DNA from 3 places in the Sphingopyxis chilensis genome. Region 3 is predicted to be linked to each of the others. Evidence: predicted binding sites of a transcription regulator. Region 3 holds the regulator's gene; each other region holds the start of a gene.
What was found. Region 3 encodes LexA, which represses DNA repair genes until DNA is damaged. Its sites were predicted from a motif close to GTTCCNCNCTTGTTCT; they were not measured.
Positions count from the first base shown of each region.

Region 1: VSX79_RS01365 (ribonucleoside-diphosphate reductase subunit alpha) is a predicted target of LexA. The motif match lies at 7,711-7,726, and genes of this name have one in related genera.
Region 2: recA (recombinase RecA) is a predicted target of LexA. The motif match lies at 3,607-3,622, and genes of this name have one in related genera.

Region 1 covers NZ_CP142394.1:273,247-282,927, reverse strand. Annotated here, with positions in the region: gene VSX79_RS01390 (SDR family NAD(P)-dependent oxidoreductase) at 1-691, shown strand, start outside; gene VSX79_RS01385 (DMT family transporter) at 895-1,797, shown strand; gene VSX79_RS01380 (L-threonylcarbamoyladenylate synthase) at 1,901-2,848, opposite strand; gene VSX79_RS01375 (acyl-CoA dehydrogenase) at 2,900-4,642, shown strand; gene VSX79_RS01370 (EAL domain-containing protein) at 4,811-7,045, shown strand; gene VSX79_RS01365 (ribonucleoside-diphosphate reductase subunit alpha) at 7,767-9,681, shown strand, end outside.
Region 2 covers NZ_CP142394.1:1,029,209-1,038,889, reverse strand. Annotated here, with positions in the region: gene VSX79_RS04605 (hypothetical protein) at 1-135, opposite strand, end outside; gene VSX79_RS04600 (hypothetical protein) at 238-831, opposite strand; gene VSX79_RS04595 (glutathione S-transferase family protein) at 821-1,471, opposite strand; gene speB (agmatinase) at 1,487-2,302, opposite strand; gene recA (recombinase RecA) at 2,453-3,532, opposite strand; gene VSX79_RS04580 (response regulator) at 3,653-4,006, opposite strand; gene VSX79_RS04575 (hybrid sensor histidine kinase/response regulator) at 3,996-6,383, opposite strand; gene VSX79_RS04570 (M13 family metallopeptidase) at 6,474-8,525, opposite strand; gene VSX79_RS04565 (DUF2062 domain-containing protein) at 8,622-9,236, opposite strand; gene smpB (SsrA-binding protein SmpB) at 9,233-9,681, opposite strand, start outside.
Region 3 covers NZ_CP142394.1:2,122,876-2,132,556, forward strand. Annotated here, with positions in the region: gene VSX79_RS09720 (anthranilate synthase component II) at 1-534, shown strand, start outside; gene trpD (anthranilate phosphoribosyltransferase) at 531-1,529, shown strand; gene trpC (indole-3-glycerol phosphate synthase TrpC) at 1,526-2,320, shown strand; gene moaC (cyclic pyranopterin monophosphate synthase MoaC) at 2,317-2,787, shown strand; gene VSX79_RS09740 (molybdopterin molybdotransferase MoeA) at 2,784-3,974, shown strand; gene lexA (transcriptional repressor LexA) at 4,050-4,730, shown strand; gene VSX79_RS09750 (ComEC/Rec2 family competence protein) at 4,684-6,843, opposite strand; gene gltX (glutamate--tRNA ligase) at 6,903-8,369, shown strand; gene VSX79_RS09760 (citrate synthase) at 8,408-9,681, shown strand, end outside.

The sequences.
Region 1 (9,681 bases), 1.8 Mb from region 3:
AGCCGGCGCAGACGTCGCGGTCAACTATACGCGCGGCGAAGAGGCCGCCGCCGAAACCGTCGCCGCGATCGAGGCACTCGGCCGCAAGGCCAAGGCCTATCAGGCGTCGGTCACCGACGAAGCCGCGTGCGCCGCGATGGTCGCTGCGATCGAGGCCGACTTCGGCGCCATGTCGATCCTGATCAACAACGCCGGCATCGCCAGCCGCGGGCTTTCCGTCGCCGAAACGACCCCCGAGGAGGTCGACAAGCTCTTCGCCGTCCACGCCGCCGGCCCGCACCGCCTCAGCCGCCTCGCGCTGCCGCAGCTCCGCACCCACGCACGCAGCGACATCATTATCATCTCGAGCATCGCGACCTATGTGAACTCGCCGAACGGCGCCCCCTACACGATGGCGAAAGCGGCGGGCGAAGCCCTCGCGCTCACGCTCGCCAAGGAGGAACTCGCGAACGGCGTCCGCGTCAACATCGTCGCCCCCGCGCTCACCGTCAGCGACATGGGCGAAAAGCTTTCGCGCGCGATCACCGGCAATGCGGACATCCATCACCTCGACACCAAAATGCCCTTCGGCCGCGTCGCCGTCCCCGCCGACGTCGCCGCGGCGGTCGTGTGGTTCGTCAGCGATGCGAACAGCTATTGCTCGGGGCAAAAGCTCAACATCGACGGTGCCGGGCAGGCGACATTTCGATAGTGCCAAACCCTCTCCCCTTGGGGGAGAGGGATGCGAAGACTTGCCAGCTTGCTGGCTAGTCGAAGCTGGGTGAGGGGTATGCGAGCCATAGGCTCGCGCGGAGCTTTGCTCCGCTCACCCTCATCCAACTCCGCCTAACCGCTTCGCGGCAAGGCTGCGTATCCTTCTCCCCTCAAGGGAGAAGGTAGAATAAAGCCCCCACCATGCGCCCCGATTCGCCCTCGCCCATCCTCCCCTTCCTGATCGCCTGCGCGGGCATCGCGACCTTTTCGGCGATGGACGTGCTGATGAAGGGGCTGTCGATCGACATCGGCGCGTATAACGCGGTCCTCTGGCGCACCGGCACCGGCACGCTCCTTGCGGGCGCGCTCTATTTCGCCAGCCGCCCGAAATGGCCCGGCAAGGCGACGATGCGAATCCACGCCTGGCGCTCGCTGTTCGTCGCGGGCATGGCGCTCAGCTTCTTCTGGGCGCTCGCGCGGCTGCCGATGGCGGAGGCGATCGCGCTCGCCTTCGTCGCGCCGCTGATGGCGCTCTATATGGCCGCGATCTTTCTGGGCGAAAAGATCGGCCCGCGCTCGATAGCCGCCTCGGCGCTCGGCCTGTGCGGGGTGATCGTCATCGTCGCGGGCAAGCTCGGCGGCAGCGATTATTCGGACGAGGCTCTATTGGCCGTCGGCGCGGTGTTCCTGTCGGCCATCTTCTACGCCTACAACCTCATCCTCGCGCGGCGGCAGGCGAAGATGGCCGAGCCGATGGAAATCGCCTTTTTCCAGAATTTCTTCGTCGCCGCGATCCTCGCCATCGGCGCGCCCTGGTTCCTCGCCGTTCCCGGCGCGGAGCAAGCCCCGAATATCGCCGGCGCCGCGATCCTCGCAACCACCTCGCTGCTGCTCCTGAGCTGGGCCTATGCCCGCGCCGAAACCCAGATCCTCGCGACCACCGAATATACCGGCTTCCTCTGGGCGATGCTGTTCGGCTGGTTCTTTTTCGACGAAGCGGTGACGCTGCCGACCTTCGCCGGCGCGCTGCTGATCGTCGTCGCCTGCCTCATCGTCGCGCGCAAGGCGCCGCACGGCGACCCGATCGAACCTGCGGCGGCGTAATCTCCCCTCCCATTTCTGGGAGGGGGTCGGGGGAGGACATGTCGATATCGGGAGTTGCCGAAACAGGCCCTTCCCTAACCCCTCCCGCAAGCGGGAGGGGGACTTAAACCGCCGCCCGCGCCAGCCTGTCATTAATCGCCGCGCCCAGCCCCTCGACCGGGATCGCCGCCACCGCGATCTTCGGCTTGGCGCTCGCTGCCCCCGCGTGCAGCGCATCGAACAGACGCGCCGCCGCCTCCGTCAGATCGGCCCCGGCGCTCAGGTCATAATCGCCCCGAACCGCGCCGAACCCGATTCCGAACTCATCGTCGGCGAACGCCACCGCCCCCAGCCGCACCGGCTTCCCCGGCGCATAATGGCTCGCGAGCATCCCCGGCGCGACGATCTCCGATCCCTGCACCCCCCTCGCGGGCAAGCCGCTCGCGTCGGCGAGCATCTTCGCCGTGACCGGCCCCGGCCGCAATATCTCGACCGCGCCGTCCGTCACGCGCGCGATCGTCGATTCGACCCCCGCGTTCGTCGGCCCGTCGTCGATCACCAGCGCGATCCGCCCGTCAAGGCTCGCCAGCACATGCTCAGCCCTGGTCGGGCTCACCCGCCCGCTCGCATTGGCGCTCGGCGCCGCGAGCGGCGCGCCCGATGCGGCGAGCAAAGCCTGCATCGCGCGATGCCCCGGCACCCTCAGCGCAATCGTGTCGAGCCCCGCCGTCGCGATGCTGGCGACCGGGCAGGCCGCCGTTCGCGGCACCACCAAAGTCAGCGGCCCCGGCCAGAAGCGCGTCGCGAGCGCGCGCTCGACGGGTCCGAACTGCCCCAGCGTCTCGGCGACGCCAAGCGTCGGCACATGGACGATCAGCGGGTTGAAATCGGGCCGCCCCTTCGCGGCATAAATCCGCGCGACGCCGTCGGCGCTCCGCGCATCGGCGGCGAGGCCGTAGACCGTCTCGGTCGGCACCGCGACCGGCTGCCCGGCCGCGATCAGCGCCGCCGCGTCGGCGATCGCAGCGCTATCGAACGCGCGAACGAGTGTGGGATTTGAGGCATGGGCCATGCCGCGCTATAGCGCCCACGTAACGATATTCACCAGCAAAGTGCCCCGCCCATGACCTATACACCGCCCACCACCGAACAGCTCTTCGTCCTCAATCATATCGCGCGCGTCGATGCCATGGCGCAGCACGAGCGTTTCGGCGCCGCGACCCCCGACATGGTCGAGGCGATCGTCGCCGGCATCGGCGAATTCGCCGCCGACGTCTATGCGCCGCTCAACCGCGTCGGCGACACGCAGAACCCCAAATGGCAGGACGGCAAGGTCACCATGCCCCCGGGCTTCAAACAGGCCTATCAACAGTTCGTCGAGGCCGGCTGGGGCAGCATCGACGGCCCCGGCGCCTATGGCGGGCAGGATCTGCCCTTCACGCTCGCGACCGTGGTGATCGAGGCGCTCGGCAGCGCCAACATGGGCTTTTCGCTCTGCAGCATACTGACGCCGGGCGCGATCCACGCGCTGATGGCCTATGGCACCGAGGAACAGCGCCAGACCTGGCTTCCCAAGCTGATCACCGGCGAGTGGAACGGCACGATGAACCTGACCGAGCCCGCCGCGGGCAGCGACGTCGGCGCGCTCCGCTCGACCTCCGAAAAGATCACCGAGGGCGAGCACGCGGGCCTCTACCGGATCAAGGGCCAGAAAATCTTCATCACCTTCGGCGAGCATGACCTGACCGACAATATCGTCCACCTCGTCCTCGCGCGCACCCCCGGCGCTCCCGAGGGGACGCGCGGTATCTCGCTCTTCCTCGTCCCCAAATACCGCCTTGATGCGGAGGGCAATCCGACGATCAGCAACGGCGTCCATTGCGCCTCGATCGAGCACAAGCTCGGTATCCACGGCTCGCCGACCGCCGTCATGGTCTATGGCGAGGACGAGGATTGTCTCGGCGAAATCGTCGGCGACGAAATGGGCGGCATGCGCGCGATGTTCGTGATGATGAACAACGCGCGCCTGATGATCGGCTGTCAGGGCATCCAGATCGGCGAGCGCGCGACGCAACAGGCGCAGCGCTTCGCCGCCGAGCGCGTCCAATCGGCGCTCGCGGGCTCGCCCGACCGCAACCCCGTCACGATCGACCGGCACCCCGACGTGCGCCGGATGCTGTGGCGCATGCGCGCGCAGACCGAGGCGGCGCGTGCGCTGACCTATTATGCCGCGGCGCAGATCGATTTCGGCAAATTGGGCGACGAGGCCGCCGCGATGCGCGCCGACATATTGATCCCGCTGGTCAAGGCGCACGCCACCGACATCGGCTGCGAGGTCGCGAGCCTCGGCGTTCAGGTCCATGGCGGCATGGGCTTCATCGAGGAAACCGGCGCCGCGCAGCATTATCGCGACGCGCGTATCGCGCCGATCTATGAAGGCACCAACGGCATACAGGCCGCCGATCTGGTCGGACGCAAGCTCGGCATGGCGGGCGGCGACCTTGTCCGCGGCCTGATCGACGACATCGCGCACGGCGCCGCCGATTTCCCCGAACTCCAGCAACTCGTCGATGCGTGCCGAGCCGTCACCGACTGGATGGCGAACGCGCCGACGGCGGACCGGCTCGCGGGCAGCTACCCCTATCTCACCATGCTCGCGACGGCGACGTGCGGCTGGTTGATGGCGATCCAGCACAGGGCGGCGCGCGCCGCGCTCGACGAAGGCGGCGGCGATGCCGCCTTTCTCGAAGCCAAGATCGTCTCGACGCGCTTCTACCTTCAGCAGATCGTCCCGGCGGCGACGGGGCTCGCGGCGTCGGCGCTCGCGGGCGACGCAGCGCTCGAAGCGCTGCCCGCAATCGCTTGAACTGCCCGGAATCCTGCGATTTCCGCTTTGCCGGACTTCGCAGGATTTCGTTCATAATTAACGCGATGATAACCATCTGGGACTAGACGCGACCGGCAATTGCTGGAGACGTGCGTGCCCATCCCGGTCAAAAGTCTAATCATCAGCTGGCGAAGCATCCTATTGTCGGTGCTTCTTAGCCTGGTCGTGGGATTGGCTGCGGTCAGTGAACCGATTGATCGCGTGGTCGAAGCCGCGATCGGCCGAATCGCTTGGCGGCCGGTGTCGAATGACATCGTCGTGGTTGCGCTCGACGACCGGACTCTCGACGAAGTCGCCGGTCGCGATTTTTCGATGACCCGGCACGCGCAGCTGGTTGATGCAATCGACGGGGCAGGCGCGAAACGCCTGTTTATCGATTTCACCTATGATCGACGCGAAAAGGACGCCGACTTTTCGTCATTGACCGCAGCGGTGAAACGGATGGGCGAGCGCGCCATCCTCGCGGTCGCGGCGAAATCGGCGCGCAGCGGCGATTCCGAGCTGGCCCGCTTTCCCAGTCCCGCCTTTGGTTCGGCGGCTCAGATCGCCTGTATCGGCTGGGAATATGAACTCTGGCAGGTTTGGCGGATACCAATCACGCTCGACGTGAACGGACGCGCCATTCCAAGCTTCTCGTCGTTGCTCGCGAACCGGCGATCGAATGAAGCCGGGGTTTATGCGTTGGACTATTCCTACAGGACGAGTTCGATCACCGAATATAGCGCCAGCGATGTCCTGTCGGGCAAGGTTTCCCGCGAACTTACCGGACGCGATGTCATTTTCGCGCCGACAGCGGCGGAATATCAGGACAATCACTATCTTCCGGGCCATGATCGCGTGCCGGGCGCCTATGTGCATGTGATCGGTGCCGAAACGCTGAAACGCGGCATGCCCATCGATATCGGCTGGCTTCCGCACCTCGCATTCGCCGCGATCTGCCTCCTCGGCGCCGCCGCCTTCCGGCGCGCGCGCTGGTTCAATATCATCACGGCCGTGCTCGCCATTGGGCTGATCGCCAGCAAAATCTATCTGATGACGATACTGGTCAGCAGCTCGGTCGGGGCCTCGCTGTTTCTCGCTGCGGTGATCAGCGCAAATGTCTCGCGTACCAGCCGCCGCCGTTCGGCGCAGCGCGAGAATCCCGTGTCGGGCCTGCCCAATTTCGAGGCGCTGCGTTCGCAGGCCGCATTCGGCAGCGCGACTGTCGTTGCGGCCAAAGTCGTCAATTTCGAGGATCTCGCCGCCTTCATCCCCGGCGACGGCATCGGCAAACTCGTCGAACAGGTCACCCGACGCCTTCAGCTCGCGTCGCAGGGCACGACGCTCCACCACGATCTCGACGGCACCTTCGCCTGGCTTGTGCCCTATTATCAGCACAGCCAGATCGAAGGCCAGCTCGCGGGCCTCGCCGCGCTGTTCAACGCGCCGCTGACGATCGGCGAGCTGCGCGTCGATGTCGCGATCGCCTTCGGGGTCAATGACGAGTTCGAAGGGTCGAACGCGCAGCGCCTCGCCGCGGCGCTCGTTGCAGCCGAACGTGCAATCCGCACGCGTGCGCTGTGGACCAAATATACCTCGCGCCAAAAGGAAGACGCCGGCTGGCAGCTCTCCTTCCACTCGCAGCTCGAGGATGCGCTGACCGGCGGCGACATCTGGGTCGCCTTCCAGCCGCAGTATGAAATCGCGACGAACCGGCTCGTCGGGGTCGAGGCGCTCGCGCGCTGGACGCATCCGACGCGCGGGCCCATCCCGCCCGACGAATTCATCGTCCAGGCCGAAAAGAGCCAGGACATCTATCGCCTCACCCTGTTCGTGATGGACCAGGCGATCCGTTCGGCGGCGCAGCTGCGCGAGCGCGGCCTCCATATCAACATGTCGGTCAACCTGTCGGCGAGCCTGCTCGACCATAGCGATCTTGTCGGCACGATCCGCGTGATGCTGACCGCGCATCACCTGCCGCCCGAGGTTTTGACGATCGAGATCACCGAAACCGCGCAGATCGAAAACAGCCGTCAGGCGCGCCAGACGCTCGCGCAGCTTCGCCGGACGGGCATTCGCCTGTCGATCGACGATTATGGCACCGGTCAGTCGAACCTCGAATATCTGACCGAGATCGAAGCCGACGAAATCAAGATCGACAAGCGATTCGTGATGACGATGCGCGATTCGCAGCGGAACCTCGAAGTTGTTAAATCGACGATCGACCTCGCGCATCGGCTCGGCGCCGTCGCGGTCGCCGAAGGCATCGAGGATGCCGAAACCATGGCGCTGCTCGCCAGCCTCGGCTGCGATGTCGGCCAGGGTTATCATCTTGGAAAACCGCAATTGTTTTCCGAACTTACCGCGACCCTTACCGCGCTCCCCCATAACCGCACCGCATAACTGCCAGATTGGCGGCAATGTTTATAGTTAAGACTCGATTTACCTTACTAATTAAGGTATATGCTCCGTTAACTGTTCCGTATGGGCAGTGCCAACAGGAGATCTGAAATGGGTTGGTTTTGGAAATTTCTGGGTGGCGGCGGCACCGGCAACGGTGGCGGTCAGGCCTAACTCGGAAACAAATTAAGGACAGGGCTCCGGCATCGCCGGGGCCCTTTCTTTTTGTCCGGCGCCGATCTGTGCGGCGCCGTGCGAAACCCGCCCGCGCCCTCGTCGCTTCGCGCTTCGGCGCCAACGTGACATCGCGGCAAGTCCTTCTTCCCGATCGAAAAAATTTCGGGCCGCCACCCATATCCGCTGCTTGCCGCGCAAACCCGCGGAAAGGCTGGCGCTGCGCCCGTGGCGCGAGCATCTGGGGCGACGAGACGAATCAAATTATCGACGAGTTGAGTCCCCGAACTGTCATTTACCGTCTTGCATCGTCGCGCCGACGTGGCACTATAGGTGGTGGGTCAACCACGGGGGCACCCCAATAAATTGTATCAGGCTGTAAGTGGCGGATTTCCGTCGTCCATTGCATATGGACCCGGAAAAACCCTGACTGCGCCCAAAAAAAGTGCCCCGTGGACGGGTTTAGATGCTAGGATCGGGGCTTCGCCCTGAGTCGAACAAGACAGGAACAAGCGCACCCATGTGCGCGGTCAGATCGGGGGCGAATGCAATGGATTTTCGGGAAAGCGAACGGGTGGAGACGAGCGACGTGGCGACGATGGAACTGGCGAAGAATGACGCTCCGGCGGCAAGTGAGTCGAAGGATGATTCGGCGCCCGTGAAGCTGAACGACGGCGGCGAGGCGAAGGTCCACGCGCGCCGGTTCGCCATCGTCACCGATGCGAGCCGCGACGCGCTGCTCACCGATTTCGGCAAGGAAACGCTGCAGGACCGCTATCTGCTTCCCGGCGAATCCTATCAGGATCTCTTCGCGCGCGTCGCCGACGCCTATGCCGACGATCAGGATCATGCGCAGCGCCTCTACGACTATATCTCGAAGCTGTGGTTCATGCCCGCGACCCCCGTGCTGTCGAACGGCGGCACCGGCCGCGGCCTGCCGATCAGCTGCTATCTGAACTCGGTCGACGACAGCCTCGAGGGTATCGTCGGCACGTGGAACGAGAATGTCTGGCTCGCCAGCCGCGGCGGCGGCATCGGCACCTATTGGGGCGCGGTGCGCGGCATCGGCGAACCCGTGGGCCTCAACGGCAAGACCAGCGGCATCATTCCCTTCGTCCGCGTGATGGACAGCCTCACGCTCGCGATTTCGCAGGGCTCGCTCCGCCGCGGTTCGGCCGCCTGCTATCTCGACGTCTCGCATCCCGAGATCGAGGAGTTTCTCGAGGTGCGCAAGCCGTCGGGCGACTTCAACCGCAAGGCGCTCAACCTCCACCACGGCGTCCTCATCACCGACGAGTTCATGGAGGCCGTCCGCGACGGCGCCGAATTCAACCTGCGCAGCCCCAAGGACCAGAGCGTCCGCGGCACCGTCGACGCGCGCTCGCTGTTCCAGAAGCTCGTCGAAACGCGCCTCGCAACCGGCGAGCCCTACATCATCTTCATCGATCAGGTGAACCGCATGATGCCCAAGCATCATCGCGACCTCGGGCTCAAGGTCACCACCTCGAACCTCTGCTCGGAAATCACCCTCCCCACCGGCCGCGACCATCTCGGCAACGATCGCACCGCGGTCTGCTGCCTCTCGTCGCTCAATCTCGAAACCTGGGACGAGTGGAACGGCGACAAATTGTTCATCGAGGATGTCATGCGCATGCTCGATAACGTCCTGCAGGACTATATCGACCGCGCCCCGCCCGAAATGGCGCGCGCCAAATATAGCGCTAGCCGCGAACGCTCGGTCGGCCTCGGCGTCATGGGCTTCCACAGCTTCCTCCAGGCGCGCGGCCTGCCGTTCGAGGGCGCGATGGCGAAATCGTCGAACCTGCGCGTTTTCAAGCATATCCGCGCGCAGGTCGATCAGGCGTCGATGCTGCTCGCCAACGAGCGCGGCCCCTGCCCCGACGCCGCCGATCAGGGGGTGATGGAGCGCTTCAGCTGCAAGATGGCGATCGCGCCGACCGCGTCGATCTCGATCATCTGCGGCGGCACCAGCGCGTGCATCGAGCCGATCCCCGCGAACATCTACACGCACAAGACGCTCTCGGGCAGCTTCTCGATCCGCAACCCGCACCTCGAAGCCCTGCTCGTCGACAAGGCGAAGAACAGCGACGCGGTGTGGAACTCGATCCTCGAACGCGGCGGCAGCGTCCAGCACCTCGACTTCCTGTCGCAGGACGAGAAGGATTGCTACAAGACGAGCTTCGAGATCGACCAGCGCTGGCTGCTCGAGCTCGCCGCCGACCGCACGCCGTACATCGATCAGGCGGCATCGCTGAACCTGTTCATCCCGGCGGACGTCGAGAAATGGGATCTGCTCATGCTCCACTATCGCGCGTGGGAACTCGGCATCAAATCGCTCTATTATCTCCGCTCGAAATCGGTCCAGCGCGCCGGCTTCGCGGGCGGGGTCGAGGCCGACAACACGCCCGAGGCCGCGAAATTCGAACTCGCGACCACCGATTATG
Region 2 (9,681 bases), 1.1 Mb from region 3:
GATGACCGGCGTATATTGGTTCTCGTCGATGAGCGGAACCGTTGCGGCATAGCCGCGGCCGGGCACCGCCTCGATCTTGATTTCGGGCGCGCCCGGTGCCGCCGCAAGCAATGCCGCCACGAAAATCGTCGCCATAATCCGTTCCCCACCTCTTCGCGCATCGCCCCCCGGCGCCGCGTCCTGCGCGCTATCGTGCGCAGGCGCGCGCGCGCCGGCAAGCCCAAATTTCGCTTGGGATCACAGGGCGGTCGCAATGCCCTTGCCGAGGTAGCAAGGCAGTTGGCGCAACACATCGGCCTTCGGCACGCCGTCTTCGATCAGGTCGGGCGGCACTTCGGACGTGTCGGTGCGCACGACGGTCCAGCCGGCGGCTGGCTCGGCGCGGTGAACAACGACGTAGCCGCAGTCCATCGTCCCGTCCTTGCGGTCGCCGCGAAAGTCGAAAGCGGCATAGACACCCGGCGGCTGCCCGGCGGGATCGATATACCAGCTGAGGCGCAGCGGGCGGATTTGCCCGTCGGCCCACAAGGTGCCCCGCTTGCGCTGGTTCATTTCCCATTCGAGCCGCGGATTGGATGCCTGGAACGAGAGGCGCAGCATCGCATAGGCCGCTGCGAAATCGCGCTTTGCCAGTGCAAGCGTATATTCGGCGAACCGGTCGACCGCTCCCTCCTCGTCGGATGCCGACGGCTGAAAGGACATCCCTTCGGGCGCGACGATCTGACGCTCCACTTCGGGCGCGAGCGTCAGCGGCGCGGCGAAAGCGGCCGGAAGCCCCGCCATCAAGGCCGCGGAGGCGAGCAGCGCGCGGCCTCCAGGCTCAATAGCCATAATAGGCGCCACCCTTCTCCCGCGCGCGCTGCCATGCCGGGCGGTCGTGACAGGCGTTCACAAATGAGGCCAGTTTGGGGTAGCGCGGCGCCATGCCCTGCATGACCGCAATCTCGGCGGGGAAGCTGAGCATGATATCGGCGGCCGACAGGCTGTCGCCGATGAAATGACCGCTCTCGCCGACGCGGCTTTCCATATATGCGAAGTGCGCGTCGAGTTGCTGCGCGATGCGCGGCTCGAGCGGGGCCGCCGCTTCGCCGAGGCGCGCGGTATAGATGCGCAGGAGGATCGGCGTCATCGCCGAGCCTTCGGCGAAATGCAGCCATTCGAGGTGCGTGATATAATCATCGCTGCCGCGTTCCGGCACCAGATGGCCGCCGCCGTGGCGTTCGCACAGATATTCGGTGATCGCGCCCGATTCGGTGATCACACGGCCCTTGCCGCCGGAGACGGAATCGTTGAACTCCTCGATCACCGGCGACTTGCCGAGCGGGTGAACCGCGAGCAATTCGGGCGGGGCGAGATTGGTGACGGGATCGCGGTCGTAATATTTGATTTCGTAAGCCGCGCCGATTTCCTCGAGCAGCCAGAGGATGCGCTGCGAGCGGCTGTTGTTCAGATGGTGGACGATCAGGTTCATGGACTTTCCTTTGGATCAGGGGCGATAGGGGCCGTTGCGGTCGATCAGCGCCGCGAGTTCGCGGACGAGTTTGGCGCCGAGAATGGCTGTCACATCGCCTACATCGCGACCGGGATGCAGTTCGACAATATCCGCCCCGACAATCGGCGCGGTCTGCTTGTGCAGCACGGCGAGCAGTTCGCGAACCGTCAGGCCGCCCGGCTCGGGATGCGCGACGCCGGGCGCTGCCGACGGGTCGAGCCCGTCGAGGTCGATCGATATATAGAGCGGGCCGTCGAGCACCGGGACGCGGTCGGGCGAGAAACCGGCCATCGGCACAATCTCGACGCCGAAGCGCTCCGCCTGCTCGCGGCAATGACGGTTAAGGGTGCGAATGCCGACCTGCACCAGCCGCTTCGCATGACCGGCCTCGCAGATACGCGCGAAGGGCGAGGCGTGGCTGCGCGGATTGCCGGCGAAATCATCATAGAGGTCGGGATGCGCGTCGAAGTGGAGGATCGTCACCGGTCCGTGGCAAGCGGCCGCCGCCTCGACGAGCGGGAAAGTGACCGCGTGGTCCCCGCCGAGCGCGAGCGGAATGTCTCCATCTTCGCGCACATAGGCAAGGTGGCGGCGGATCGCCGCATCGTCGCGCGCCGTGTCTTCGGTCAGCGGCAGGTCGCCGTCGTCGGTGAGGGCGATGTCGGTGCCGATTTCGACGCCGAGCTCGCTCGCCATATTGCCGCGGTCGCTCCACAGGGCGGCGCGGATCGCCGCGGGGCCGGCGGCGGCGCCGCGTTCGAAGCTGCTGTTGATGTCGGTGGGCAAGCCGAAAAGGCGGATCGCGGGCATGCGCCGCTTGTAGCCGCTGGCAGAAGCGGCGCAAGGATCAACGGCGGGCGGGCCGACCTGCTTGGGAGGGGGAGAGTGCAGGTCAAAGGGGCTGGTGGCCCGCCGCCGTCGGCCGGCCGGTTCAAGCAAGGCGAACCGGCCGGATGGCAATCAATTGTCGTCGTCGCCCTCGTCGTCGGGGCCGGCCATCATTTCCTCGGCCACCGCCTCGGTCCGGCCGCGGATCGCGGTTTCAAGCCGCTCCATCAACTCGGGATTGTCCTTGAGGAAGGTTTTGGAATTTTCGCGGCCCTGCCCGATACGGATCGAGTCATAGCTGAACCAGGCGCCCGATTTCTCGACGATGCCGGCCTTGACGCCCAGATCGAGGATCTCGCCGATCTTGGAAATGCCCTGCCCGTACATGATGTCGAATTCGACCTGCTTGAACGGCGGTGCGACCTTGTTCTTCACCACCTTCACGCGCGTCGTGTTGCCGACGATCTCGTCGCCATTCTTGATCTGGCCGGTGCGGCGGATGTCGAGACGGACCGAGGCGTAGAATTTGAGCGCGTTGCCGCCGGTCGTGGTTTCGGGATTGCCGTACATCACGCCGATCTTCATGCGCAGCTGGTTGATGAAGATCACCATGCAGCGCGAGCGGCTGATCGAGCCGGTGAGCTTGCGCAGCGACTGCGACATCAGACGCGCTTGCAGGCCGACATGGCTGTCGCCCATTTCGCCTTCGATTTCGGCGCGCGGAACGAGCGCCGCGACCGAGTCGACGACGAGCACGTCGATCGCGTTGGACCGGACAAGAGTATCGACGATTTCGAGCGCCTGTTCGCCGGTGTCGGGCTGCGACACGATGAGTTCGTCGATGTTCACCCCGAGCTTGCGGGCATAGACGGGGTCGAGCGCATGTTCGGCGTCGACGAAGGCGACGGTGCCGCCGCCCTTCTGCGCTTCGGCGAGCGTATGCAGCGCGAGCGTCGTCTTGCCCGAGCTTTCGGGGCCGTAGATTTCGATGACGCGGCCGCGCGGCAGCCCGCCGACGCCAAGCGCGATGTCGAGGCCGAGCGAGCCGGTCGAGATCGCCTCGACCTGCATGGCTTCCTTCGAGCCCAATTTCATCACCGAGCCCTTGCCGAACGCGCGATCGATCTGCGCGAGCGCGGCGTCGAGCGCCTTCTGCCTGTCCGTGTTGTTCACTGATTTCCCCGATTCGACGAGTGACAATTGTCCGGCCATGACCGTCCCTTTCCAGCTCTAGAGCGACGGCAGAAGCATCGCAATGCCAGACTATGTGCCACATTTGTTCTCATGGAACAAGAGGGGAACAATATAAAATCGACTTTGTCGAAAAGCGCGTTATTCCGCCGAAAACTCATCGAGCGCCGCCTCGATGTCGCTGATCCGGAACGGTTTCGTGATCAGCTTGCGATGCGCGTGCGCGGGTGGAAGGACATCGCCGCCGCCCGAAGTGAACGCAAAGGGAATGCCGCGTTCGGCGAGCGCATCGGCGACCGGCCAGCCCTTTTCGTCGCCGAGGTTGATGTCGACGAGCGCCCCCGCGAGCGATTCGGCGGCAATCAGCGCGAGCGCCTCCTCGTTGCTCGTCGCCTGCGCGGGCTCGGGAAGGTCGAGCGCGTCGAACATGTCGGCAAGCATCATGCCGATCAGCACATCGTCTTCGACGAGCAGGATGCGGCGATCACTGGCCATTGGGCACCCGATGCGCAGCATCGTCGAGCGCCGCCGAGGTCGCCTCGGCGAGCTGCGCGACCGAAAAGGGCTTGGGCAGAAAGGCGACATCGTCGATGTCGATCGACTGGCGGAGCTGTTCTTCGGCATAGCCCGACATGAACAGGACCGGCAGGTCGGGGCGTTTGGCGCGCATCGCACGCACCATCGCCGGGCCGTCCATCGTCGGCATCACCACGTCGCTGATGATCAAATCGACCTTCTCCATCTGTGCGAACCGTTCGAGCCCCTCTTCGCCCTGCGAGGCGGTCACGACGCTATAACCCGCGCGGGTCAACGCGCGTTCCGCCACGGCGCGCACCATATCCTCGTCCTCGACGAGCAGGATGGTGCCGGTGCCCCACTGGCTCTTCTTGGGCTTCGCGGGTGGCGGCGGAGCGACGGGAGCGTCGCCGCCGGCGCGGTGAACGGGCAGGTATATCGAAAAGCTCGTCCCCTGCCCCGGCTTGCTGTCGGCGAAGATATAGCCCGCCGACTGCTTGATGATGCCATAGACGGTCGACAGGCCAAGTCCGGTGCCCTTGCCGACATCCTTGGTCGTGAAAAAAGGTTCGAAAATCTTGGGCAGCACGTCGGCGGGAATGCCCGTGCCGGTATCGCTGACCTTGAGCGCGCAATAGTCGGCAGGGGGCATGAATTCATTGCCCATCTGCCGCACGTCGGCGGCCGAGACGGGATAGGTTTCGATCGTCAGCGTCCCGCCGCCCGGCATCGCGTCGCGCGCATTGACCGCAAGGTTGATGATCACCTGTTCGAGCTGGCCCGGATCGGCACGCACCGCGCCAAGGCCGCGGCCGTGATGCACCGAGAGCTGGACGGTCTCGCCGATCAGGCGCTTCAAAAGATGCGACACCTCCGAAATCACGTCGGGCAGCTGCAATATCTGCGGGCGCAGCGTCTGCTGTCGCGAGAAGGCGAGCAACTGCCGCGTCAGGCTGGCGGCGCGATTGGCGTTGCTGCGAATCTGCTGGATGTCGTCATAGTCGCTGTCGCCGGGCGTATGGCGCATCAACATCAGGTCGCACGCGCCGAGCACCGCGGTCAGGATATTGTTGAAATCATGCGCGACGCCGCCAGCAAGCTGGCCGACCGCCTGCATCTTCGACGCCTGCGCCACTTGGCGCTTGAGGCGCGATTCCTCGCTCGAATCCTTGAGGCTCAAAAGCACGGCCGCCTCGCCGAGCCCGCGCACGCCGACGACGCGCATCGACACGGGATCGCCGCTCTGCCCTGCGAGCCGGATCGACAGGTCGCCGCCGACCTGCTGTCCGCTGCTGTGGCGGCGGATCATGTCGGCAAGCGGCCCCTTGTCTTCACCGACGACGATGTCGCCGGGGTAGCGGGGCATCTTGCCTTCGGGAAGGCTCGCCGCCCGGACGAAGGCACGGTTCATATAAAGGAAGCGCCCGTCGCGATCGACCATCGCCAGCCCGAACGGCAGCAGCGACAGCAAGGTTTCGACATAGGTCTGCGCGGTGCCGCGGTCGGCCGGCCCCATTTCCTCGTCGAGCAACGCGAGCAGCATCGGCGTATTGCTGTCGGCGGGCGCTAGCGGGATCTGAATCAGCCGCACGGGCGTCGCGCGGTCGCCCTCACGCGCGAAATAGAGTGCGCCCGCGTCATCGAGCCGGATCATCGGCGCAACGTCGCGGCCGGCATAATGCAGCGCGTCATCCTCCCCCAGCGCGCGGAGGAGGAAGGCCTGGTTGGCGACGCGCAGCCGCCCTTCGGCGCTGACGAGCGCGGCCATCACACCGGCATGACCCAGCGTCCGGCCCGCAGGCCCGTCGAGATGACGGACGATTTCAGCGACCAAGTCGAGCCGTTCGAGCGCCGAGAAGCGCCAGACGAGATAATCCTCCGACTGCCCGGCGCGCGTCACCTGCGCGCGCAACTGCAGCGGGCCGATCGCGATATCGTCGGCATGCCCCTCGCCGTCGCGCCACGCGATGCGGCCGGCATTTTTAAGCATTTCGGCGCCGCGTCCTTCGAGCGGGAGGCCAGGCGGCGTCACGAAACCATTGAACCAGGTGCCGAACAGGTCGTTCGCGCAGACCATCCGCCCCGCGCGGTCGGTCACCGCGATCGCGACATCGTCATGATTGACCGCCTGGCGCAGCATCGTCCAGTCGGGCGCGGCAGCCTCGCCCGACACGGCTGCGGGAAAGACCCGGCGCACAAGCAGTACGCCGGCCGCCGCAACGGCCAGGCCCGCCACGAATCCTGCCGCCAGAATCGCGCTGCCCGTCGCCCAGAACAGCAAGGCTGCCGAAAGCAGCACAAGGCCGCCGAGCAAGCCCGCGTCGAGCCGCGAGAGGCCCGCCGGAGCCGAAAGCAGCCCGGCGGCAGGGCCCGCCCCCCTGATGACATCACCATCAGCGGAGGGCAGGCTTTGCACGGTCAAATGACACTCTTTCTCAGTGGCGCATCACCAGATGCGAACGCGGTCCTCGGGTGCCAGATAGAGCTTCTGGCCCTGCTTGATCTGGTAGGCCTTATACCAAGGGTCAAGATTGCGCGAGACCCAAGTCCGCTGGATCGACGGCGAATGCGGATCGGTCGTGATGCGCTGCGACAGATTCTGCTCGCGATAGTTGCGCCGCCACACCTGCGCCCAGCCGAGGAAGAAGCGCTGGTCGCCGGTCAGCCCGTCGATCACCGGCGCATCCTTGCCACCGAGCGACTTTTTATAGGCGTCATAGGCGATGGTCAGGCCGGCGAGGTCGCCGATATTCTCGCCCAGCGTGAAGGTGCCGTCGAGCTTTTCGCCCGGAAGCACTTCATAGGCGTCATATTGCGCGATCAGCGCCTTGCCCGCCGCCTCGAAGGCCGCGACGTCGGCCGGGGTCCACCAGTCGGCAAGCTTGCCGGTCTCGTCATATTTCGCGCCCTGATCGTCGAAATGATGGCTGATTTCGTGACCGATGACGGCGCCGATGCCGCCATAGTTGATCGCGTCGTCGGCGTGCGGATCGAAGAAGGGCGGCTGGAGGATCGCGGCGGGGAAGACGATCTCGTTCATGCCGAAATTGGCGTAGGCGTTGACCGTCATCGGGGTCATCCCCCACTCCCAGCGGCGGATCGGGCCGCCGAGGCGGCTGATATTGTCATCGTGCGCGAACTGGTTCGAGCGAAGCGCGTTGCCGAACAGGTCGCCGGCCTTGATCTCGAGCTTGCTGTAATCCTTCCAGCGGTCGGGATAGCCGATCTTGGTGGTGAAATTGGCGAGCTTCTTCTTCGCCTTCACCTTTGTCGCGGGCTGCATCCACGTCAGATTGGTGATGCGTGTGTCGAGCGCCGCGAGCACATTCTTGACGAGCACGTCCATCGCCGCCTTGGTTTCGGGCGGGAAATATTTGGCGACATAATCCTTGCCGACGGCTTCACCCATATTGCCCGTGGTGAAGTCGACCGCGCGCTTCCAGCGTTCCTGCATCTGCGGCGTGCCGGACAGCGCGGTGCCGTAAAAGGAGAAAGCCTCATTGGCGACCGCATCGGGCAGTACGTCCGAAAAGCCGTCGAGGCTGCGGACGACCAGCATGTCGCGGATCACGCCGATCGGCGCGTCGGCGAGCAGCTTCGCCTCGCCGGTGAAGGCGCTCGGCTGCGACACGAGGATCGAATCCTCATTGACGCCGATGCCGCGAATGAAGGTCGCCCAGTCGAAACCGGGCGCGGCCTGCGCCAGCTCGGCGATCGTCATCTTGTTATAGACCTTGGTCGCGTCGCTGCTGTCGTTCTTGTCCCAGTGGACGGTCGCGACCTGCTTTTCGAAGTCGTAGATCGCCTTGGCGCGCGCCGCGGCGTCCTTTTCGCCGGCGAGCGTCAGGACATTTTCGAGATGCTTCAGATAGGCAGCCTGCAGCTTGGTGTTCCGCTCATTCTCCTTGAGGTAGAAATCGCGGTCGGGCATGCCGATGCCGCCCTGGAACATCGTGTAGATGTAAACGTCGGGATTCTTGTCATCCTGACCGACATAACCGCCGAAGAAATGCTGGACGCCGCTGCGGTCGGCCTCGGCGAGCAGCTTCGCAAGCCCCGCCTTGTCGACCGCGCGAATCTTGTTCAGCCACGGCTCGATCGGCGCGAGCCCCTTGGCCTCGACGGCGGCCGAATCGAGATAGGAGGCGTAAGCGCGGCCGATCATGCTGTTCGGATCGGCCTTCGCCACGTCGAGGATTTCGCGCGTGCGCGTTTGCGACAGGTCGGCGAGCGCGGTGAACATGCCGTAATTCGATTTGTCGGCGGGGATCTCGGTATTCATGGCCCAGGTGCCATTGGCATAGGAGTAGAAATCGTCGCCCGGCTGGACGCCCTTGTCCATGCCCGAAAGGTCGAAGCCGAAATCGCCGATTTCGGGCTTGGCGGCGGTGGTGGCAGGCGCCGCCTGCTCCTGTGCGGCGGCCGGAACGGCGGCGAGCATGATTCCGCCAAAAGCGGCGGTCGCGAGCAGGCGCGAAGAAATATTCAAGCGAGTCATGATATTCCCCAGTTATCGATTTGAAGCGAAGAACCGCGCCGCAAAGGCACGCCGCGGATCAGCGATGCGACAGCTATACGCCTGCTTCTTGGGGGTTCAACCGGCGGCCGTGTCGCTGGTCGATGCCTCATGTCGTTGGTCGCGTGCGCGCGCCAGCTTGCGCCGCCAGCGGAGGCGTATCCAATTGTCCCAGAACAATGTCGCGAGCACATAGCCGACGGCCGCCGAGACGACCGAAATCACGAACAGCCCCGCGAGCATTGCGGGCGCCGCATCCGAAAAAACCCAGCGCACCCACTCGCCCGCCGACGCGCCATGCTCGATCATCGACGAAAAGGTCGCGCTGTTCGCGTGGAGGCCGAACAGCCAGTCGCCGAGCCACACCGAAGCGATGATGATGAACGGCGTCGTCACCGGGTTCGACAGGAAGGTCATCGCCGCGCCGATCGGGATATTGGCACGGAACGGCAGCGCGAGCAGCGCGACGCCCAATATCTGCACGCCGGGGATCAGGAAGAAGATGCCGACGAACAGCCCGAGCGCGGTGCCGCGCGGCACCGAGGTGCGCGTGAAGCGCCACAGATGGCTGTGCGCGACCCGGTGCGCGAACGGCTTGATGAAGCGGCTCGCCAGCAATTCCTCGCGCGTCGGCGAGTTGCGGCGGATCCAGTTCATCACCGCAGCCTTGTCGCGGGGCTTGCCGCCGCTCATCCGCGGTCCTTCATCAATCTTTGCTTGTCGCGCTTCCAGTCGCGTTCCTTGATCGACTCGCGCTTGTCGTGCGCCTTCTTGCCCTTCGCGAGCGCGAGTTCGACCTTGGCGCGGCCACGGCTGTTGAAATAGACGCTTAGCGGCACGAGCGTCATGCCCTGGCGCATCACGCCGGCGTGCAGCTTGTTGATCTCGCGCCAGTTGAGCAGCAGCTTGCGCGGCCGCTTGGGCTCGTGGTTGAAGCGGTTGCCGTGGCTGAATTCGGGGATGTTGGCGTTGATCAGCCAAACCTCGCCGCCGGTGACCTCGGCATAGCTCTCGGCGATCGTGCCCTCGCCGAAGCGCAGCGACTTCACTTCTGTCCCCTGCAGCGCGATGCCGGCCTCGAACACCTGTTCGATGGCATAGTCGAAGCGCGCGCGCCGGTTCTCGGCGACGACTTTCT
Region 3 (9,681 bases):
ATCGAGCTCGGGGTCGAGGTGCGCGTCGAGCGCAACGACGCGCTCACGGCCGCCCAGGCTCTTGCCACCGGCGCCGACGCGATCCTGATTTCGCCCGGCCCCTGCACCCCGAACGAAGCCGGGATCAGCCTCGACCTCGTCGCCGCCTGCGCCGAAACCCGGCGTCCGTTGCTCGGCGTCTGCCTCGGCCACCAGGCGATCGGCCAGCATTTCGGCGGCACCGTCCAGCGCGGCCATTTGATGCACGGCAAGACCTCGCCCGTCTGCCACGACGGCAGCGGGCTCTACGCGGGCCTGCCCTCGCCCTTTCAGGCGACGCGCTACCACAGCCTCGAGGTCGTCGACATTCCCGAGCGCCTGTTGATCAACGCGACGAGCGACGACGGCGCGGTGATGGGCTTCCGCCACGCCGAACTGCCGATCCACGGCGTCCAGTTCCACCCCGAAAGCATCGCGACCGAGCATGGCCACGCGATGCTCGCCAATTTTCTGAAGATCGCGGGGCTGCCGGTCGGCGAGCGCAAGGCGGCATGAGCCGCTTCGGCCCCTTCCCCGACCCCTCGGTGCTGCTCGATCATGACGAGGCGGCCGACGCCTTCGCGACGATGCTCGACGGCGGCGCGAGCGACGAACAGGTCACCGAATTCCTGATCGCGCTGTCCGACCGCGGCGAAACGATGGTCGAAATCGCCGCCGCGGCGCAGGCGATGCGCGACCGGCTGATTCCCATCGACGCCCCGACGGGCGCGATCGACGTCTGCGGCACCGGCGGCGACGGCCACCATACGCTCAACGTTTCGACCGCGGTATCGATCGTCGTCGCGGCGTGCGAGGTTCCGGTCGCAAAGCATGGAAATCGCGCGGCTTCTTCGAAATCAGGAGCGGCCGACACACTCGAGGCACTGGGCCTCGACATGGAGCGCGCCGACCGCATGGCGGAGGAACAGCTCGCCGACCTCGGCATCTGCTTCCTGTTCGCCGGCACCCGCCACCCGGCGATGAAGCGCATCATGCCGATCCGCAGGGCCATCGGGCGGCGGACGATTTTCAACCTGATGGGCCCGCTCGCCAATCCCGCGCGCGTCACGCGGCAGCTCGTGGGCATCGCGCGCCCCGCCTATGTTCCCGTCTATGCCGAGGCGCTCCACCGGCTCGGCACCGATCATTCGCGCGTGATCTCGGGCGACGAGGGCCTCGACGAACTCTCGCTCGCGGGCGGCAACGAGGTCGCGGTCGTGACGCCCGAAGGCGTGCGGATGCAGCGCAGCACCGCCGCCGATGCGGGCCTGACCACGCGCTCGCTCGATGAAATCCGCGGCGGCGACGCCGAATATAATGCCAGGGCGCTTCGCCGCCTGCTCGAGGGCGAACCCGGCGCCTATCGCGACGCGGTGCTCTATAACGCCGCCGAGGCGCTCGTCGTCGCCGGCGCCGCCGACACTTTGCTCGAGGGCGTCGAGGAAGCCGCCGAGGCGATCGACAAGGGTCTCGCCAATGCGCTGCTCAATTGCTGGATCGCCTATAAATGAACAAGCTTACCCAGATACTTGCTGCCAAAGCCGCAGAAGTCGCCGAGCGCCGCGCTCTGCGCTCCTTCTCCGACCTCGACGCGATCGACGCCGGCCCCGTGCGCGGCTTCGCGAAAGCACTGCACGCCAGGATCGACGCCGGCGGCTTCGGCCTGATTGCCGAAATCAAGAAAGCTTCGCCCTCCAAAGGATTGATCAGGCAGGATTTCGATCCCGCCGACCACGCCCGCGCCTACGCGGCAGGCGGCGCCGCCTGCCTGTCGGTCCTGACCGACGCGCCCTGGTTTCAGGGGCATGAGGATTACCTCATCGCCGCGCGCGCCGCCTGCGCGCTTCCGGTGCTCCGCAAGGATTTCATGGTCGACCCCTGGCAGGTCGCCGAGGCGCGCGCGATCGGCGCCGACGCAATTCTGATCATCGTCGCCGCGCTCGACGACGGCATGATGCAGGAGATCGAGGCGGCAGCGATCGAACGCGGCATGGACGTGCTCGTCGAGGTGCATGACGAAGCCGAACTCGACCGCGCGCTGAGCCAGCTCGAATCGCGCCTGATCGGCGTCAACAACCGCGACCTGCGGACCTTCGAAACCGATCTCGCGGTCACCGAACGCCTCGCCACGCGCGTCCCGCCGGGCACCCTGCTCGTCGGCGAAAGCGGCATCGCGAGCCACGCCGATTGCGAAAGGCTCGCCAAAAGCGGCGTAAAAGCCTTCCTCGTCGGCGAAAGCCTGATGCGCCAGGATGACGTCACGGCGGCAACGAGGGCGCTGCTGGAGGGCGCCGCGGCATGACGCGACCGACGCACCTCGACGAAAGCGGGGCAGCGTCGATGGTCGATGTCGGCGCCAAGCCCGCGACGCAGCGCCGCGCCGTCGCCGGCGGGCGCATCACCATGTCTCAGGAGGCGCTCGAAGCGATCCGCAGCGGCAATGCCCCCAAGGGCGACGTCCTTTCGACCGCGCGCATCGCCGGCATCATGGCCGCAAAGCGCACCGCCGACCTTATACCGCTCTGCCACCCGCTCGCGCTGACCAAGGTCGGCGTCGATTTCGCGTGGGAAGACAATGGTATCGCCGTCACAGCTGTCGTCCAAACGGCGGGCCAGACCGGCGTCGAGATGGAGGCGCTCACCGCCGCCTCGGTCGCACTCCTCACCCTGTACGACATGGCGAAGGCGCTCGACCGCGCGATGATCCTCGGCGACATCCGCCTCCTCGAAAAGAGCGGCGGTCGCTCGGGCGACTGGCGCGCCGGATGAGCGGGCTGCTCGCCGTCGAGGAGGCGCAGGCGCGGCTCTTCGCGCTTCGCGAACCGCTCGGAAATCAAAATATCGATTTTTCCGAAGCGCTTGGCCGCCACCTTTCGGACGACGTTGTCGCTTTGCGCGACCAGCCCGCCGCGCCGCTCTCCGCGATGGACGGCTATGCGATCCGCTTCGGCGACATGCCGGGGCCCTGGATCATTGTCGGCGAAAGCGCCGCAGGCGGCGCGCCCGACCGCAGCGTGGCTCCCGGTGAGGCGATGCGCATCTTCACCGGCGCGATGCTTCCCCCCGGCGCCGACACCGTCATCGTGCAGGAGGATGTCGTGCGCGATGGCGGCGCGCTGACGCTGGCGCGCGACGGCCCCGGCGCGCGCGGGCGCCATGTCCGCTCGCGTGCGGCCGATTTCGCCGCGGGCGATCGCCTGCTTGCCGCGGGCACGCGTCTGACGCCCGGCGCGATCGCCGCCGCGGCGATGAGCGGCGCGGGCGCGCTCGGCGTCGGCCGCCGCCCGCGCGTCGCGATCGTGACGACCGGCGACGAACTTGTCCGGCCCGGACACCCGCTCGCGCCCGGTCAGATCCCCGACAGCAACGGCGCCATGCTGGCCGCGATGCTCGCGGGCGACGCCGAAGGCGCCGTCCTCGCGCACCATGTCCCCGACGATCGCGCGACCCTTGCCCGAATTCTCAAGGAGTTGGCGCGCCGTCACGACGTCATCGTGACCGTCGGCGGCGCGTCGGTCGGCGATCACGATCATGTCCGCGGCGCGCTGGACGAGGCTGGCGGGCGGCTCGCTTTCTGGAAGATCGCGATGAAGCCCGGCAAGCCGCTGATCGCCGGAACGCTGGGCGAGGCGGTGCTGCTCGGCCTTCCCGGCAATCCCTCGTCGGCGTTCGTCACGGCGACGCTGTTCCTGCTGCCGCTCGTCCGCCATCTTTCCGGGGCAAGCGATCCCTTGCCGCCCGCGCATCAGGCGCCCCTCGCCGCGCCGCTCGGCGAAGGCGGCACGCGCCGCGATTATCTGCGCGCGCGCCTCGAAAACGGCCGGCTCATACCCATGACCGGCCAGGAAAGCGGTCGCACCCTCCCCCTCGCCTCGGCCAATGCGCTGCTGATCCGCGACATCGGCGCGCCCGCCCGCGATGCCGGGGCGATGGCGGACTATATCGTCATCGCTTGACAAGTTCCGGTTTGTTCCACTATCGTTCCTGCTATGTCCGGCCCGTTCGCAACGGGTCATCATGGAGAACGACCGATGTTGACCGCGAAGCAGCATGAACTGCTCCACTTCATCCAGGAACGCCTCGACTCGAGCGGCATTTCGCCCTCGTTCGAAGAGATGAAGGAGGCGCTCGGCCTCAAGTCGAAATCGGGCATACACCGGCTGATAAGCGCCTTGGAAGAAAGGGGTTTCCTCCGCCGCCTTCCCAATCGCGCGCGCGCGCTCGAAGTGCTGAAAGTGCCCGAAGCGGCGAAATCCGCGGCGCCGCTGCGCGAAAATGTCGTGCCGCTGCGCAAAAACCCGCCGGCGATGCGGCCGATCGCGGCGAACGACATCGTCGAGGTGCCGCTCCACGGCAAGATCGCCGCCGGTGTGCCGATCGAAGCGTTCGAGGATCACAACAATCTCGCTGTCCCCGCCGCGCTCCTCGGGTCGGGCGAACATTATGCACTCGAGGTATCGGGCGACTCGATGGTCGAAGCGGGCATTTTCGACGGCGACTATGCGCTGATCCAGAAGGCGAGCACCGCGCGCGAGGGCGATATCGTCGTCGCGCTCGTCGACGGGCAGGACGCAACGCTCAAATATTTCCGCCGCGAAGGCCAGATGATCCGGCTCGACCCCGCCAACAGCGCCTATGAGCCGCAGCGCTACCCCGCCGAACGCGTCATCGTGCAAGGGCGCCTGTCGGGATTGCTTCGTCGTTACCACTAAGCTGCTGCGGCAGCCGCCACGGATGCTCGTCGCCCGCGCGCAGCGCGGCGACGGCGCGGGGCCTATTGCCCAGATAAAGCGCCAGCCCGCCGGTTTCGGCAAGGCTGTCGCGGTCGATCGTCATCCAGCGTGCCGTGCATTCGCGCGGCAGCCAGCGGTCGCTGATCACGACATCGGCGGCGGCGCAGGCCGCGGCCATATCCGCGCCGTCGATCCGGTCGCGCCCGTGTGACGCCAGGATGACGCGCCGCGCCCTGCCCTCGCCTTGCGTCCAGCGGCAGAAATCGCGATTGCACTCGACATGGTCCAGCTCGGCGAGCGACAATAGGGGCGCGTCGACGCCGCCCGCCTCGGCGACCGTATCGCGAACATAGTCTCCCGCGCGGTCGCGCAGCAGCGCATAGCCGCCATCGGGCAGCGCCGCCGCGATATGGCGCCCGTCACCGGTGATCAGAAGGTCGGGGCGCGGCGCGGCGAGCAGTGCCGCCGCCCCGATCGCCAGCGGCACCGCCCCGGCGGTGCGCCAGCGCGTCTGCCACAGCAAAATCCAGAGCCCGCCGAAGACCGCGAGGGCAAAGCCCCATGGCGGAAAGCTCGGCAGCGTCGCGACCGCGCCGGGCGCGTCGGCCACGCCATGCGCCAACGCGATCAGGGCTTTCAGCGCCTGTTCGGCGACCCACCAGAAGGGCGCGCCCAGCCCGACGCTGTCGAAGAGGAGCGCGAGCGCCTCCGCCGGCATGATGACAAAGGTCGTGAGCGGGATTGCGACGACATTGGCAAGCGCGCCATAAAGCCCCGCCTTGTGGAAATGGAACAGCGCGATCGGCGCCAGCGCGACCTCGACGACCAGCCCGGTGATCAGCAGCCCGGCCACCCCGCGACCCAGCCGGAACGCCCGCGGCTCCTCGCGGCGCGCGAGGAAACGCTGCATCGGCCGGCTTTCATGGAGTGCGACGATCGCGGTCACCGCGGCAAAGCTCAGCGGGAAGCTTGGCCCGGCCAACGCTTCGGGCCGCCAGACCAGCACGATCAACGCGCCCGCGGCGACCAGCCGCAGCGTCAGCGCCTCGCGCCCCATCAGAAAGGCGACGAGGACGAGGAGCGCGGCGATGAACGAGCGCAAGGTCGGCACCTCGGCGCCGGCGAGCCAGGTATAGCCGCCGCCTGCGATCGCCCCCGCGGCCGCCGCGAGCGGCAGCACATAGCCCGCGAGCGCCAGCCGCCGGCTGAGCGCAAACAGCCGCATCGCCAGCAGCATCGCAAAGCCGACCACGGCGGTCACGTGCAGCCCGCTGATCGACAGCAGGTGCGCCAGCCCGCTGCGGCGCATCGCTTCCTCGTCGGCTTCGCCGATCGCGCCGCGATCGCCCGTCACCAGCGCCGCCGCGATGCCGCCCGCCGACCCCTCGACTTCGCCATGGATATGCGCGCTCAGCCGCGCGCGCAGCGGCGGCGAGGCCGCGCCCGTCCCCGGCACGCGGGACACGTCGCCCAATATCGTCCCGACCGCGCCGATGCCGTCGAACCACGCGCGCTGCGCGAAATCATAGCCGCCGGGCAGGCTCGCGGTCGGCGGCGGCATCAGCCGCGCGCGCACGCCGATCGTTTCGCCCTCGGCAAGCCCCGCCGCCTGCTCGGCGCGCAGCGTCAGGCGCACGCGCGGCGGCAGGTCGCTTCGCCGCTGCGGCAGCGCGAGGATGCGGACCTGTCCCTTGGCCGGAAGCAGCTCGACGCGCTCGACGACGGCGGGAAATGCGGTCGTCACCGGCGCCGCGAGCACGGGCGCCGCGACCGACAGCGCGCGGATCCAGATCAGCAGGACGCCCGCCGCCGCGGCGCCGCATCCGACGACGAGCGTGCGGCCGAGCCGGCTCTGCCAACCGATCAGCAGCCCGAACAGCAGGCCCGCCGCCAGCGCGAGCAACAGTCCGGTCCAATGCGCCTCGGCAGGCAAGGCAAGCCAGGCAGCGATCCCCGCGCCCAACGCAACGGGAAGCCAGAGCCCGATCCGTTCGCGCTCGGCTTCGAGACGCGCTTCCAGCGCTTCGCCCGCCCGTCGCGCGGCCGCCGCCCAGCGCGTCGAAATGGGCGTTTGAAGCGGACTTGTCGCCATGCTAGGGGCACCCCCGATCCCCGTCCAACAGGGCGGCAAAGTGAGTGAAAGAGGCCGTAGTGGCAACCGAAAACCAACCCAAAGCGGTCGAAGCGACCCCCGAAGCGACGGGCGCCGACGTCGTGACCCGCTTCGCGCCCTCGCCGACCGGCTATCTGCACATCGGCGGCGCGCGCACCGCGCTGTTCAACTGGCTCTTCGCGCGCCATCACGGCGGCAAGTTCCTGCTCCGCATCGAGGATACCGACCGCGCACGCTCGACCGACGCCGCGATCGACGCGATTCTCGACGGGATGCAGTGGCTCGATCTCGATTGGGACGGCGAGACCGTGTACCAGTTCGCCCGCGCACCGCGCCATGCCGAGGTTGCGCACGAACTGCTCGCCAACGGCGCAGCCTATCGCTGCTATCTGACGCAGGACGAGCTCGCCGCGATGCGCGCCGAGGCGCAGGAAAAGCGCCAGCCTTTCCGTGTCCGCAGCCCCTGGCGCGATCGCGACGACGGTGACCCGTCGGTGCCCCACGTCCTCCGCCTCCGCGCCCCGCAGGACGGCGCGGTGACGATCGCCGACCGGGTGCAGGGCGAGGTCACCGTCCAGAACGCCGAGCTCGACGATTTCATCCTGCTCAGAAGCGACGGCACGCCGACCTATATGCTCAGCGTCGTCGTCGACGATAACGACATGGGCGTGACCCACGTCATTCGCGGCGACGACCATCTCAACAACGCCTTCCGCCAATTGGCGCTGCTTCGCGCGATGCGCTGGCGCGAGCCCGTCTACGCCCATGTTCCGCTGATCCACGGCGCCGACGGCGCGAAGCTGTCGAAGCGGCACGGCGCGCTCGGCGTCGATGCCTATCGCGACGACATGGGCTATCTGCCCGAAGCGGTGAACAATTATCTCCTCCGCCTCGGCTGGGGGCACGGCGACGACGAGATCATCAGCCGCGCGCAGGCAACCGAGTGGTTCGACCTCGATCATGTCGGCCGCTCGCCATCGCGCTTCGACTTCAAGAAGCTCGAGAATCTCAACGGCCACTACATCCGCGAGGCCGACGATGCCCGCCTTGCGGGCCTCGTCGCGCCGCGCGTCGAAAAGCTCGTCGGGCGCGCGCTGGGCGACGCCGATCGCGATTTGCTGACGCGCGCGATGGCCGCGCTGAAGCCGCGCGCCAAGACGCTCGACGAGATCGCCGAGGGCGCGACTTTCCTTTTCCAGCCGGACCCGTTGGCGATGGACGAAAAGGCGGCCGAGGTGCTAAAGGCCTCGCCCGGAGGCCTGCTGGCCGCCGTCACAAAGCGGCTGCGCGGGCTGGACGACTGGACGACAGAAGAGCTGGATGCCGCCGTGCGTGCAGAGGCCGAAGCCGCCGAACTGGGGCTCGGCAAGCTGGCACAACCCTTGCGCGCGGCGCTAACCGGCCGAACCGTTTCCCCGGGAATTTTCGACGTGCTGCTGTTGCTCGGACGCGAAGTCAGTCTGGCGCGACTTGACGCAGCGCAACATTATCCGGCAGGGGCATAGCCACTCACTCTCCCCGCCGTCAGAACAGGGAACATAATATGACCGACACCGCGAAAATCACGCTCGGCGACAAGACCGTCGACAGCCCTGTCCTGTCGGGCACCGTCGGCCCCGATGTGGTCGATATCCGCAAATTCTATGCCCAGACGGGCGCCTTCACCTACGACCCCGGCTTCACCTCGACCGCGAGCTGCGAATCGGAGATCACCTATATCGATGGCGACGAAGGCGTCCTCCTCCACCGTGGTTATGCGATCGGCGACCTCGCCGAAAATTCGAGCTTCATGGAGGTGTGCTACCTCCTCCTCAACGGCGAGCTGCCGAACGCCGACGAACTCGCGAAATTCGACAACACCATCACCCGCCACACGATGCTGCACGAGCAGCTCGCGACCTTCTATCGCGGTTTCCGCCGCGACGCGCACCCGATGGCCGTCATGTGCGGCGTCGTCGGCGCGCTTTCGGCCTTCTATCACGATTCGACCGAGATCCACGATCCGTACCAGCGCATGGTCGCCAGCCACCGGCTGATCGCGAAGATGCCGACGATCGCCGCGATGGCGTATAAATATTCGGTCGGCCAGCCCTTCGTCTATCCCGACAACAAGCTCAGCTACACGGGCAATTTCCTGCGCATGACCTTCGGCGTTCCGGCCGAGGAATATGAGGTTGTTCCCGCCGTCGAGCGCGCGCTCGACCGCATCTTCATCCTCCACGCCGATCACGAGCAGAACGCATCGACCTCGACCGTCCGCCTCGCCGGTTCGTCGGGCGCCAATCCCTTCGCCTGCATCGCGGCGGGCATCGCCTGCCTGTGGGGCCCCGCGCACGGCGGCGCGAACGAAGCCGCGCTCAACATGCTGCGCGAAATCGGCCGTCCCGAACGCATTCCCGAATATATCGCGCGCGCGAAGGACAAGGACGATCCGTTCCGCCTGATGGGCTTCGGCCACCGCGTCTACAAGAATTACGACCCGCGCGCGACCGTGATGCAAAAGACGGTGCGCGAGGTGTTCGACGCGCTGAAGGTCAACGATCCGGTGTTCGAGGTTGCGCTGCAGCTCGAGGAAATGGCGCTGAGCGATCCCTATTTCATCGAAAAGAAGCTGTTCCCGAACGTCGATTTCTATTCGGGCGTGATCCTGTCGGCGATCGGTTTCCCGACGACGATGTTCACCGCGCTCTTCGCGCTCGCCCGCACCGTCGGCTGGGTCGCGCAGTGGAACGAAATGATCTCCGACCCCGCGCAAAAGATCGGCCGCCCGCGCCAGCTCTACACCGGCCCGGCGCACCGTCCGTTCGTCCCCGTCGA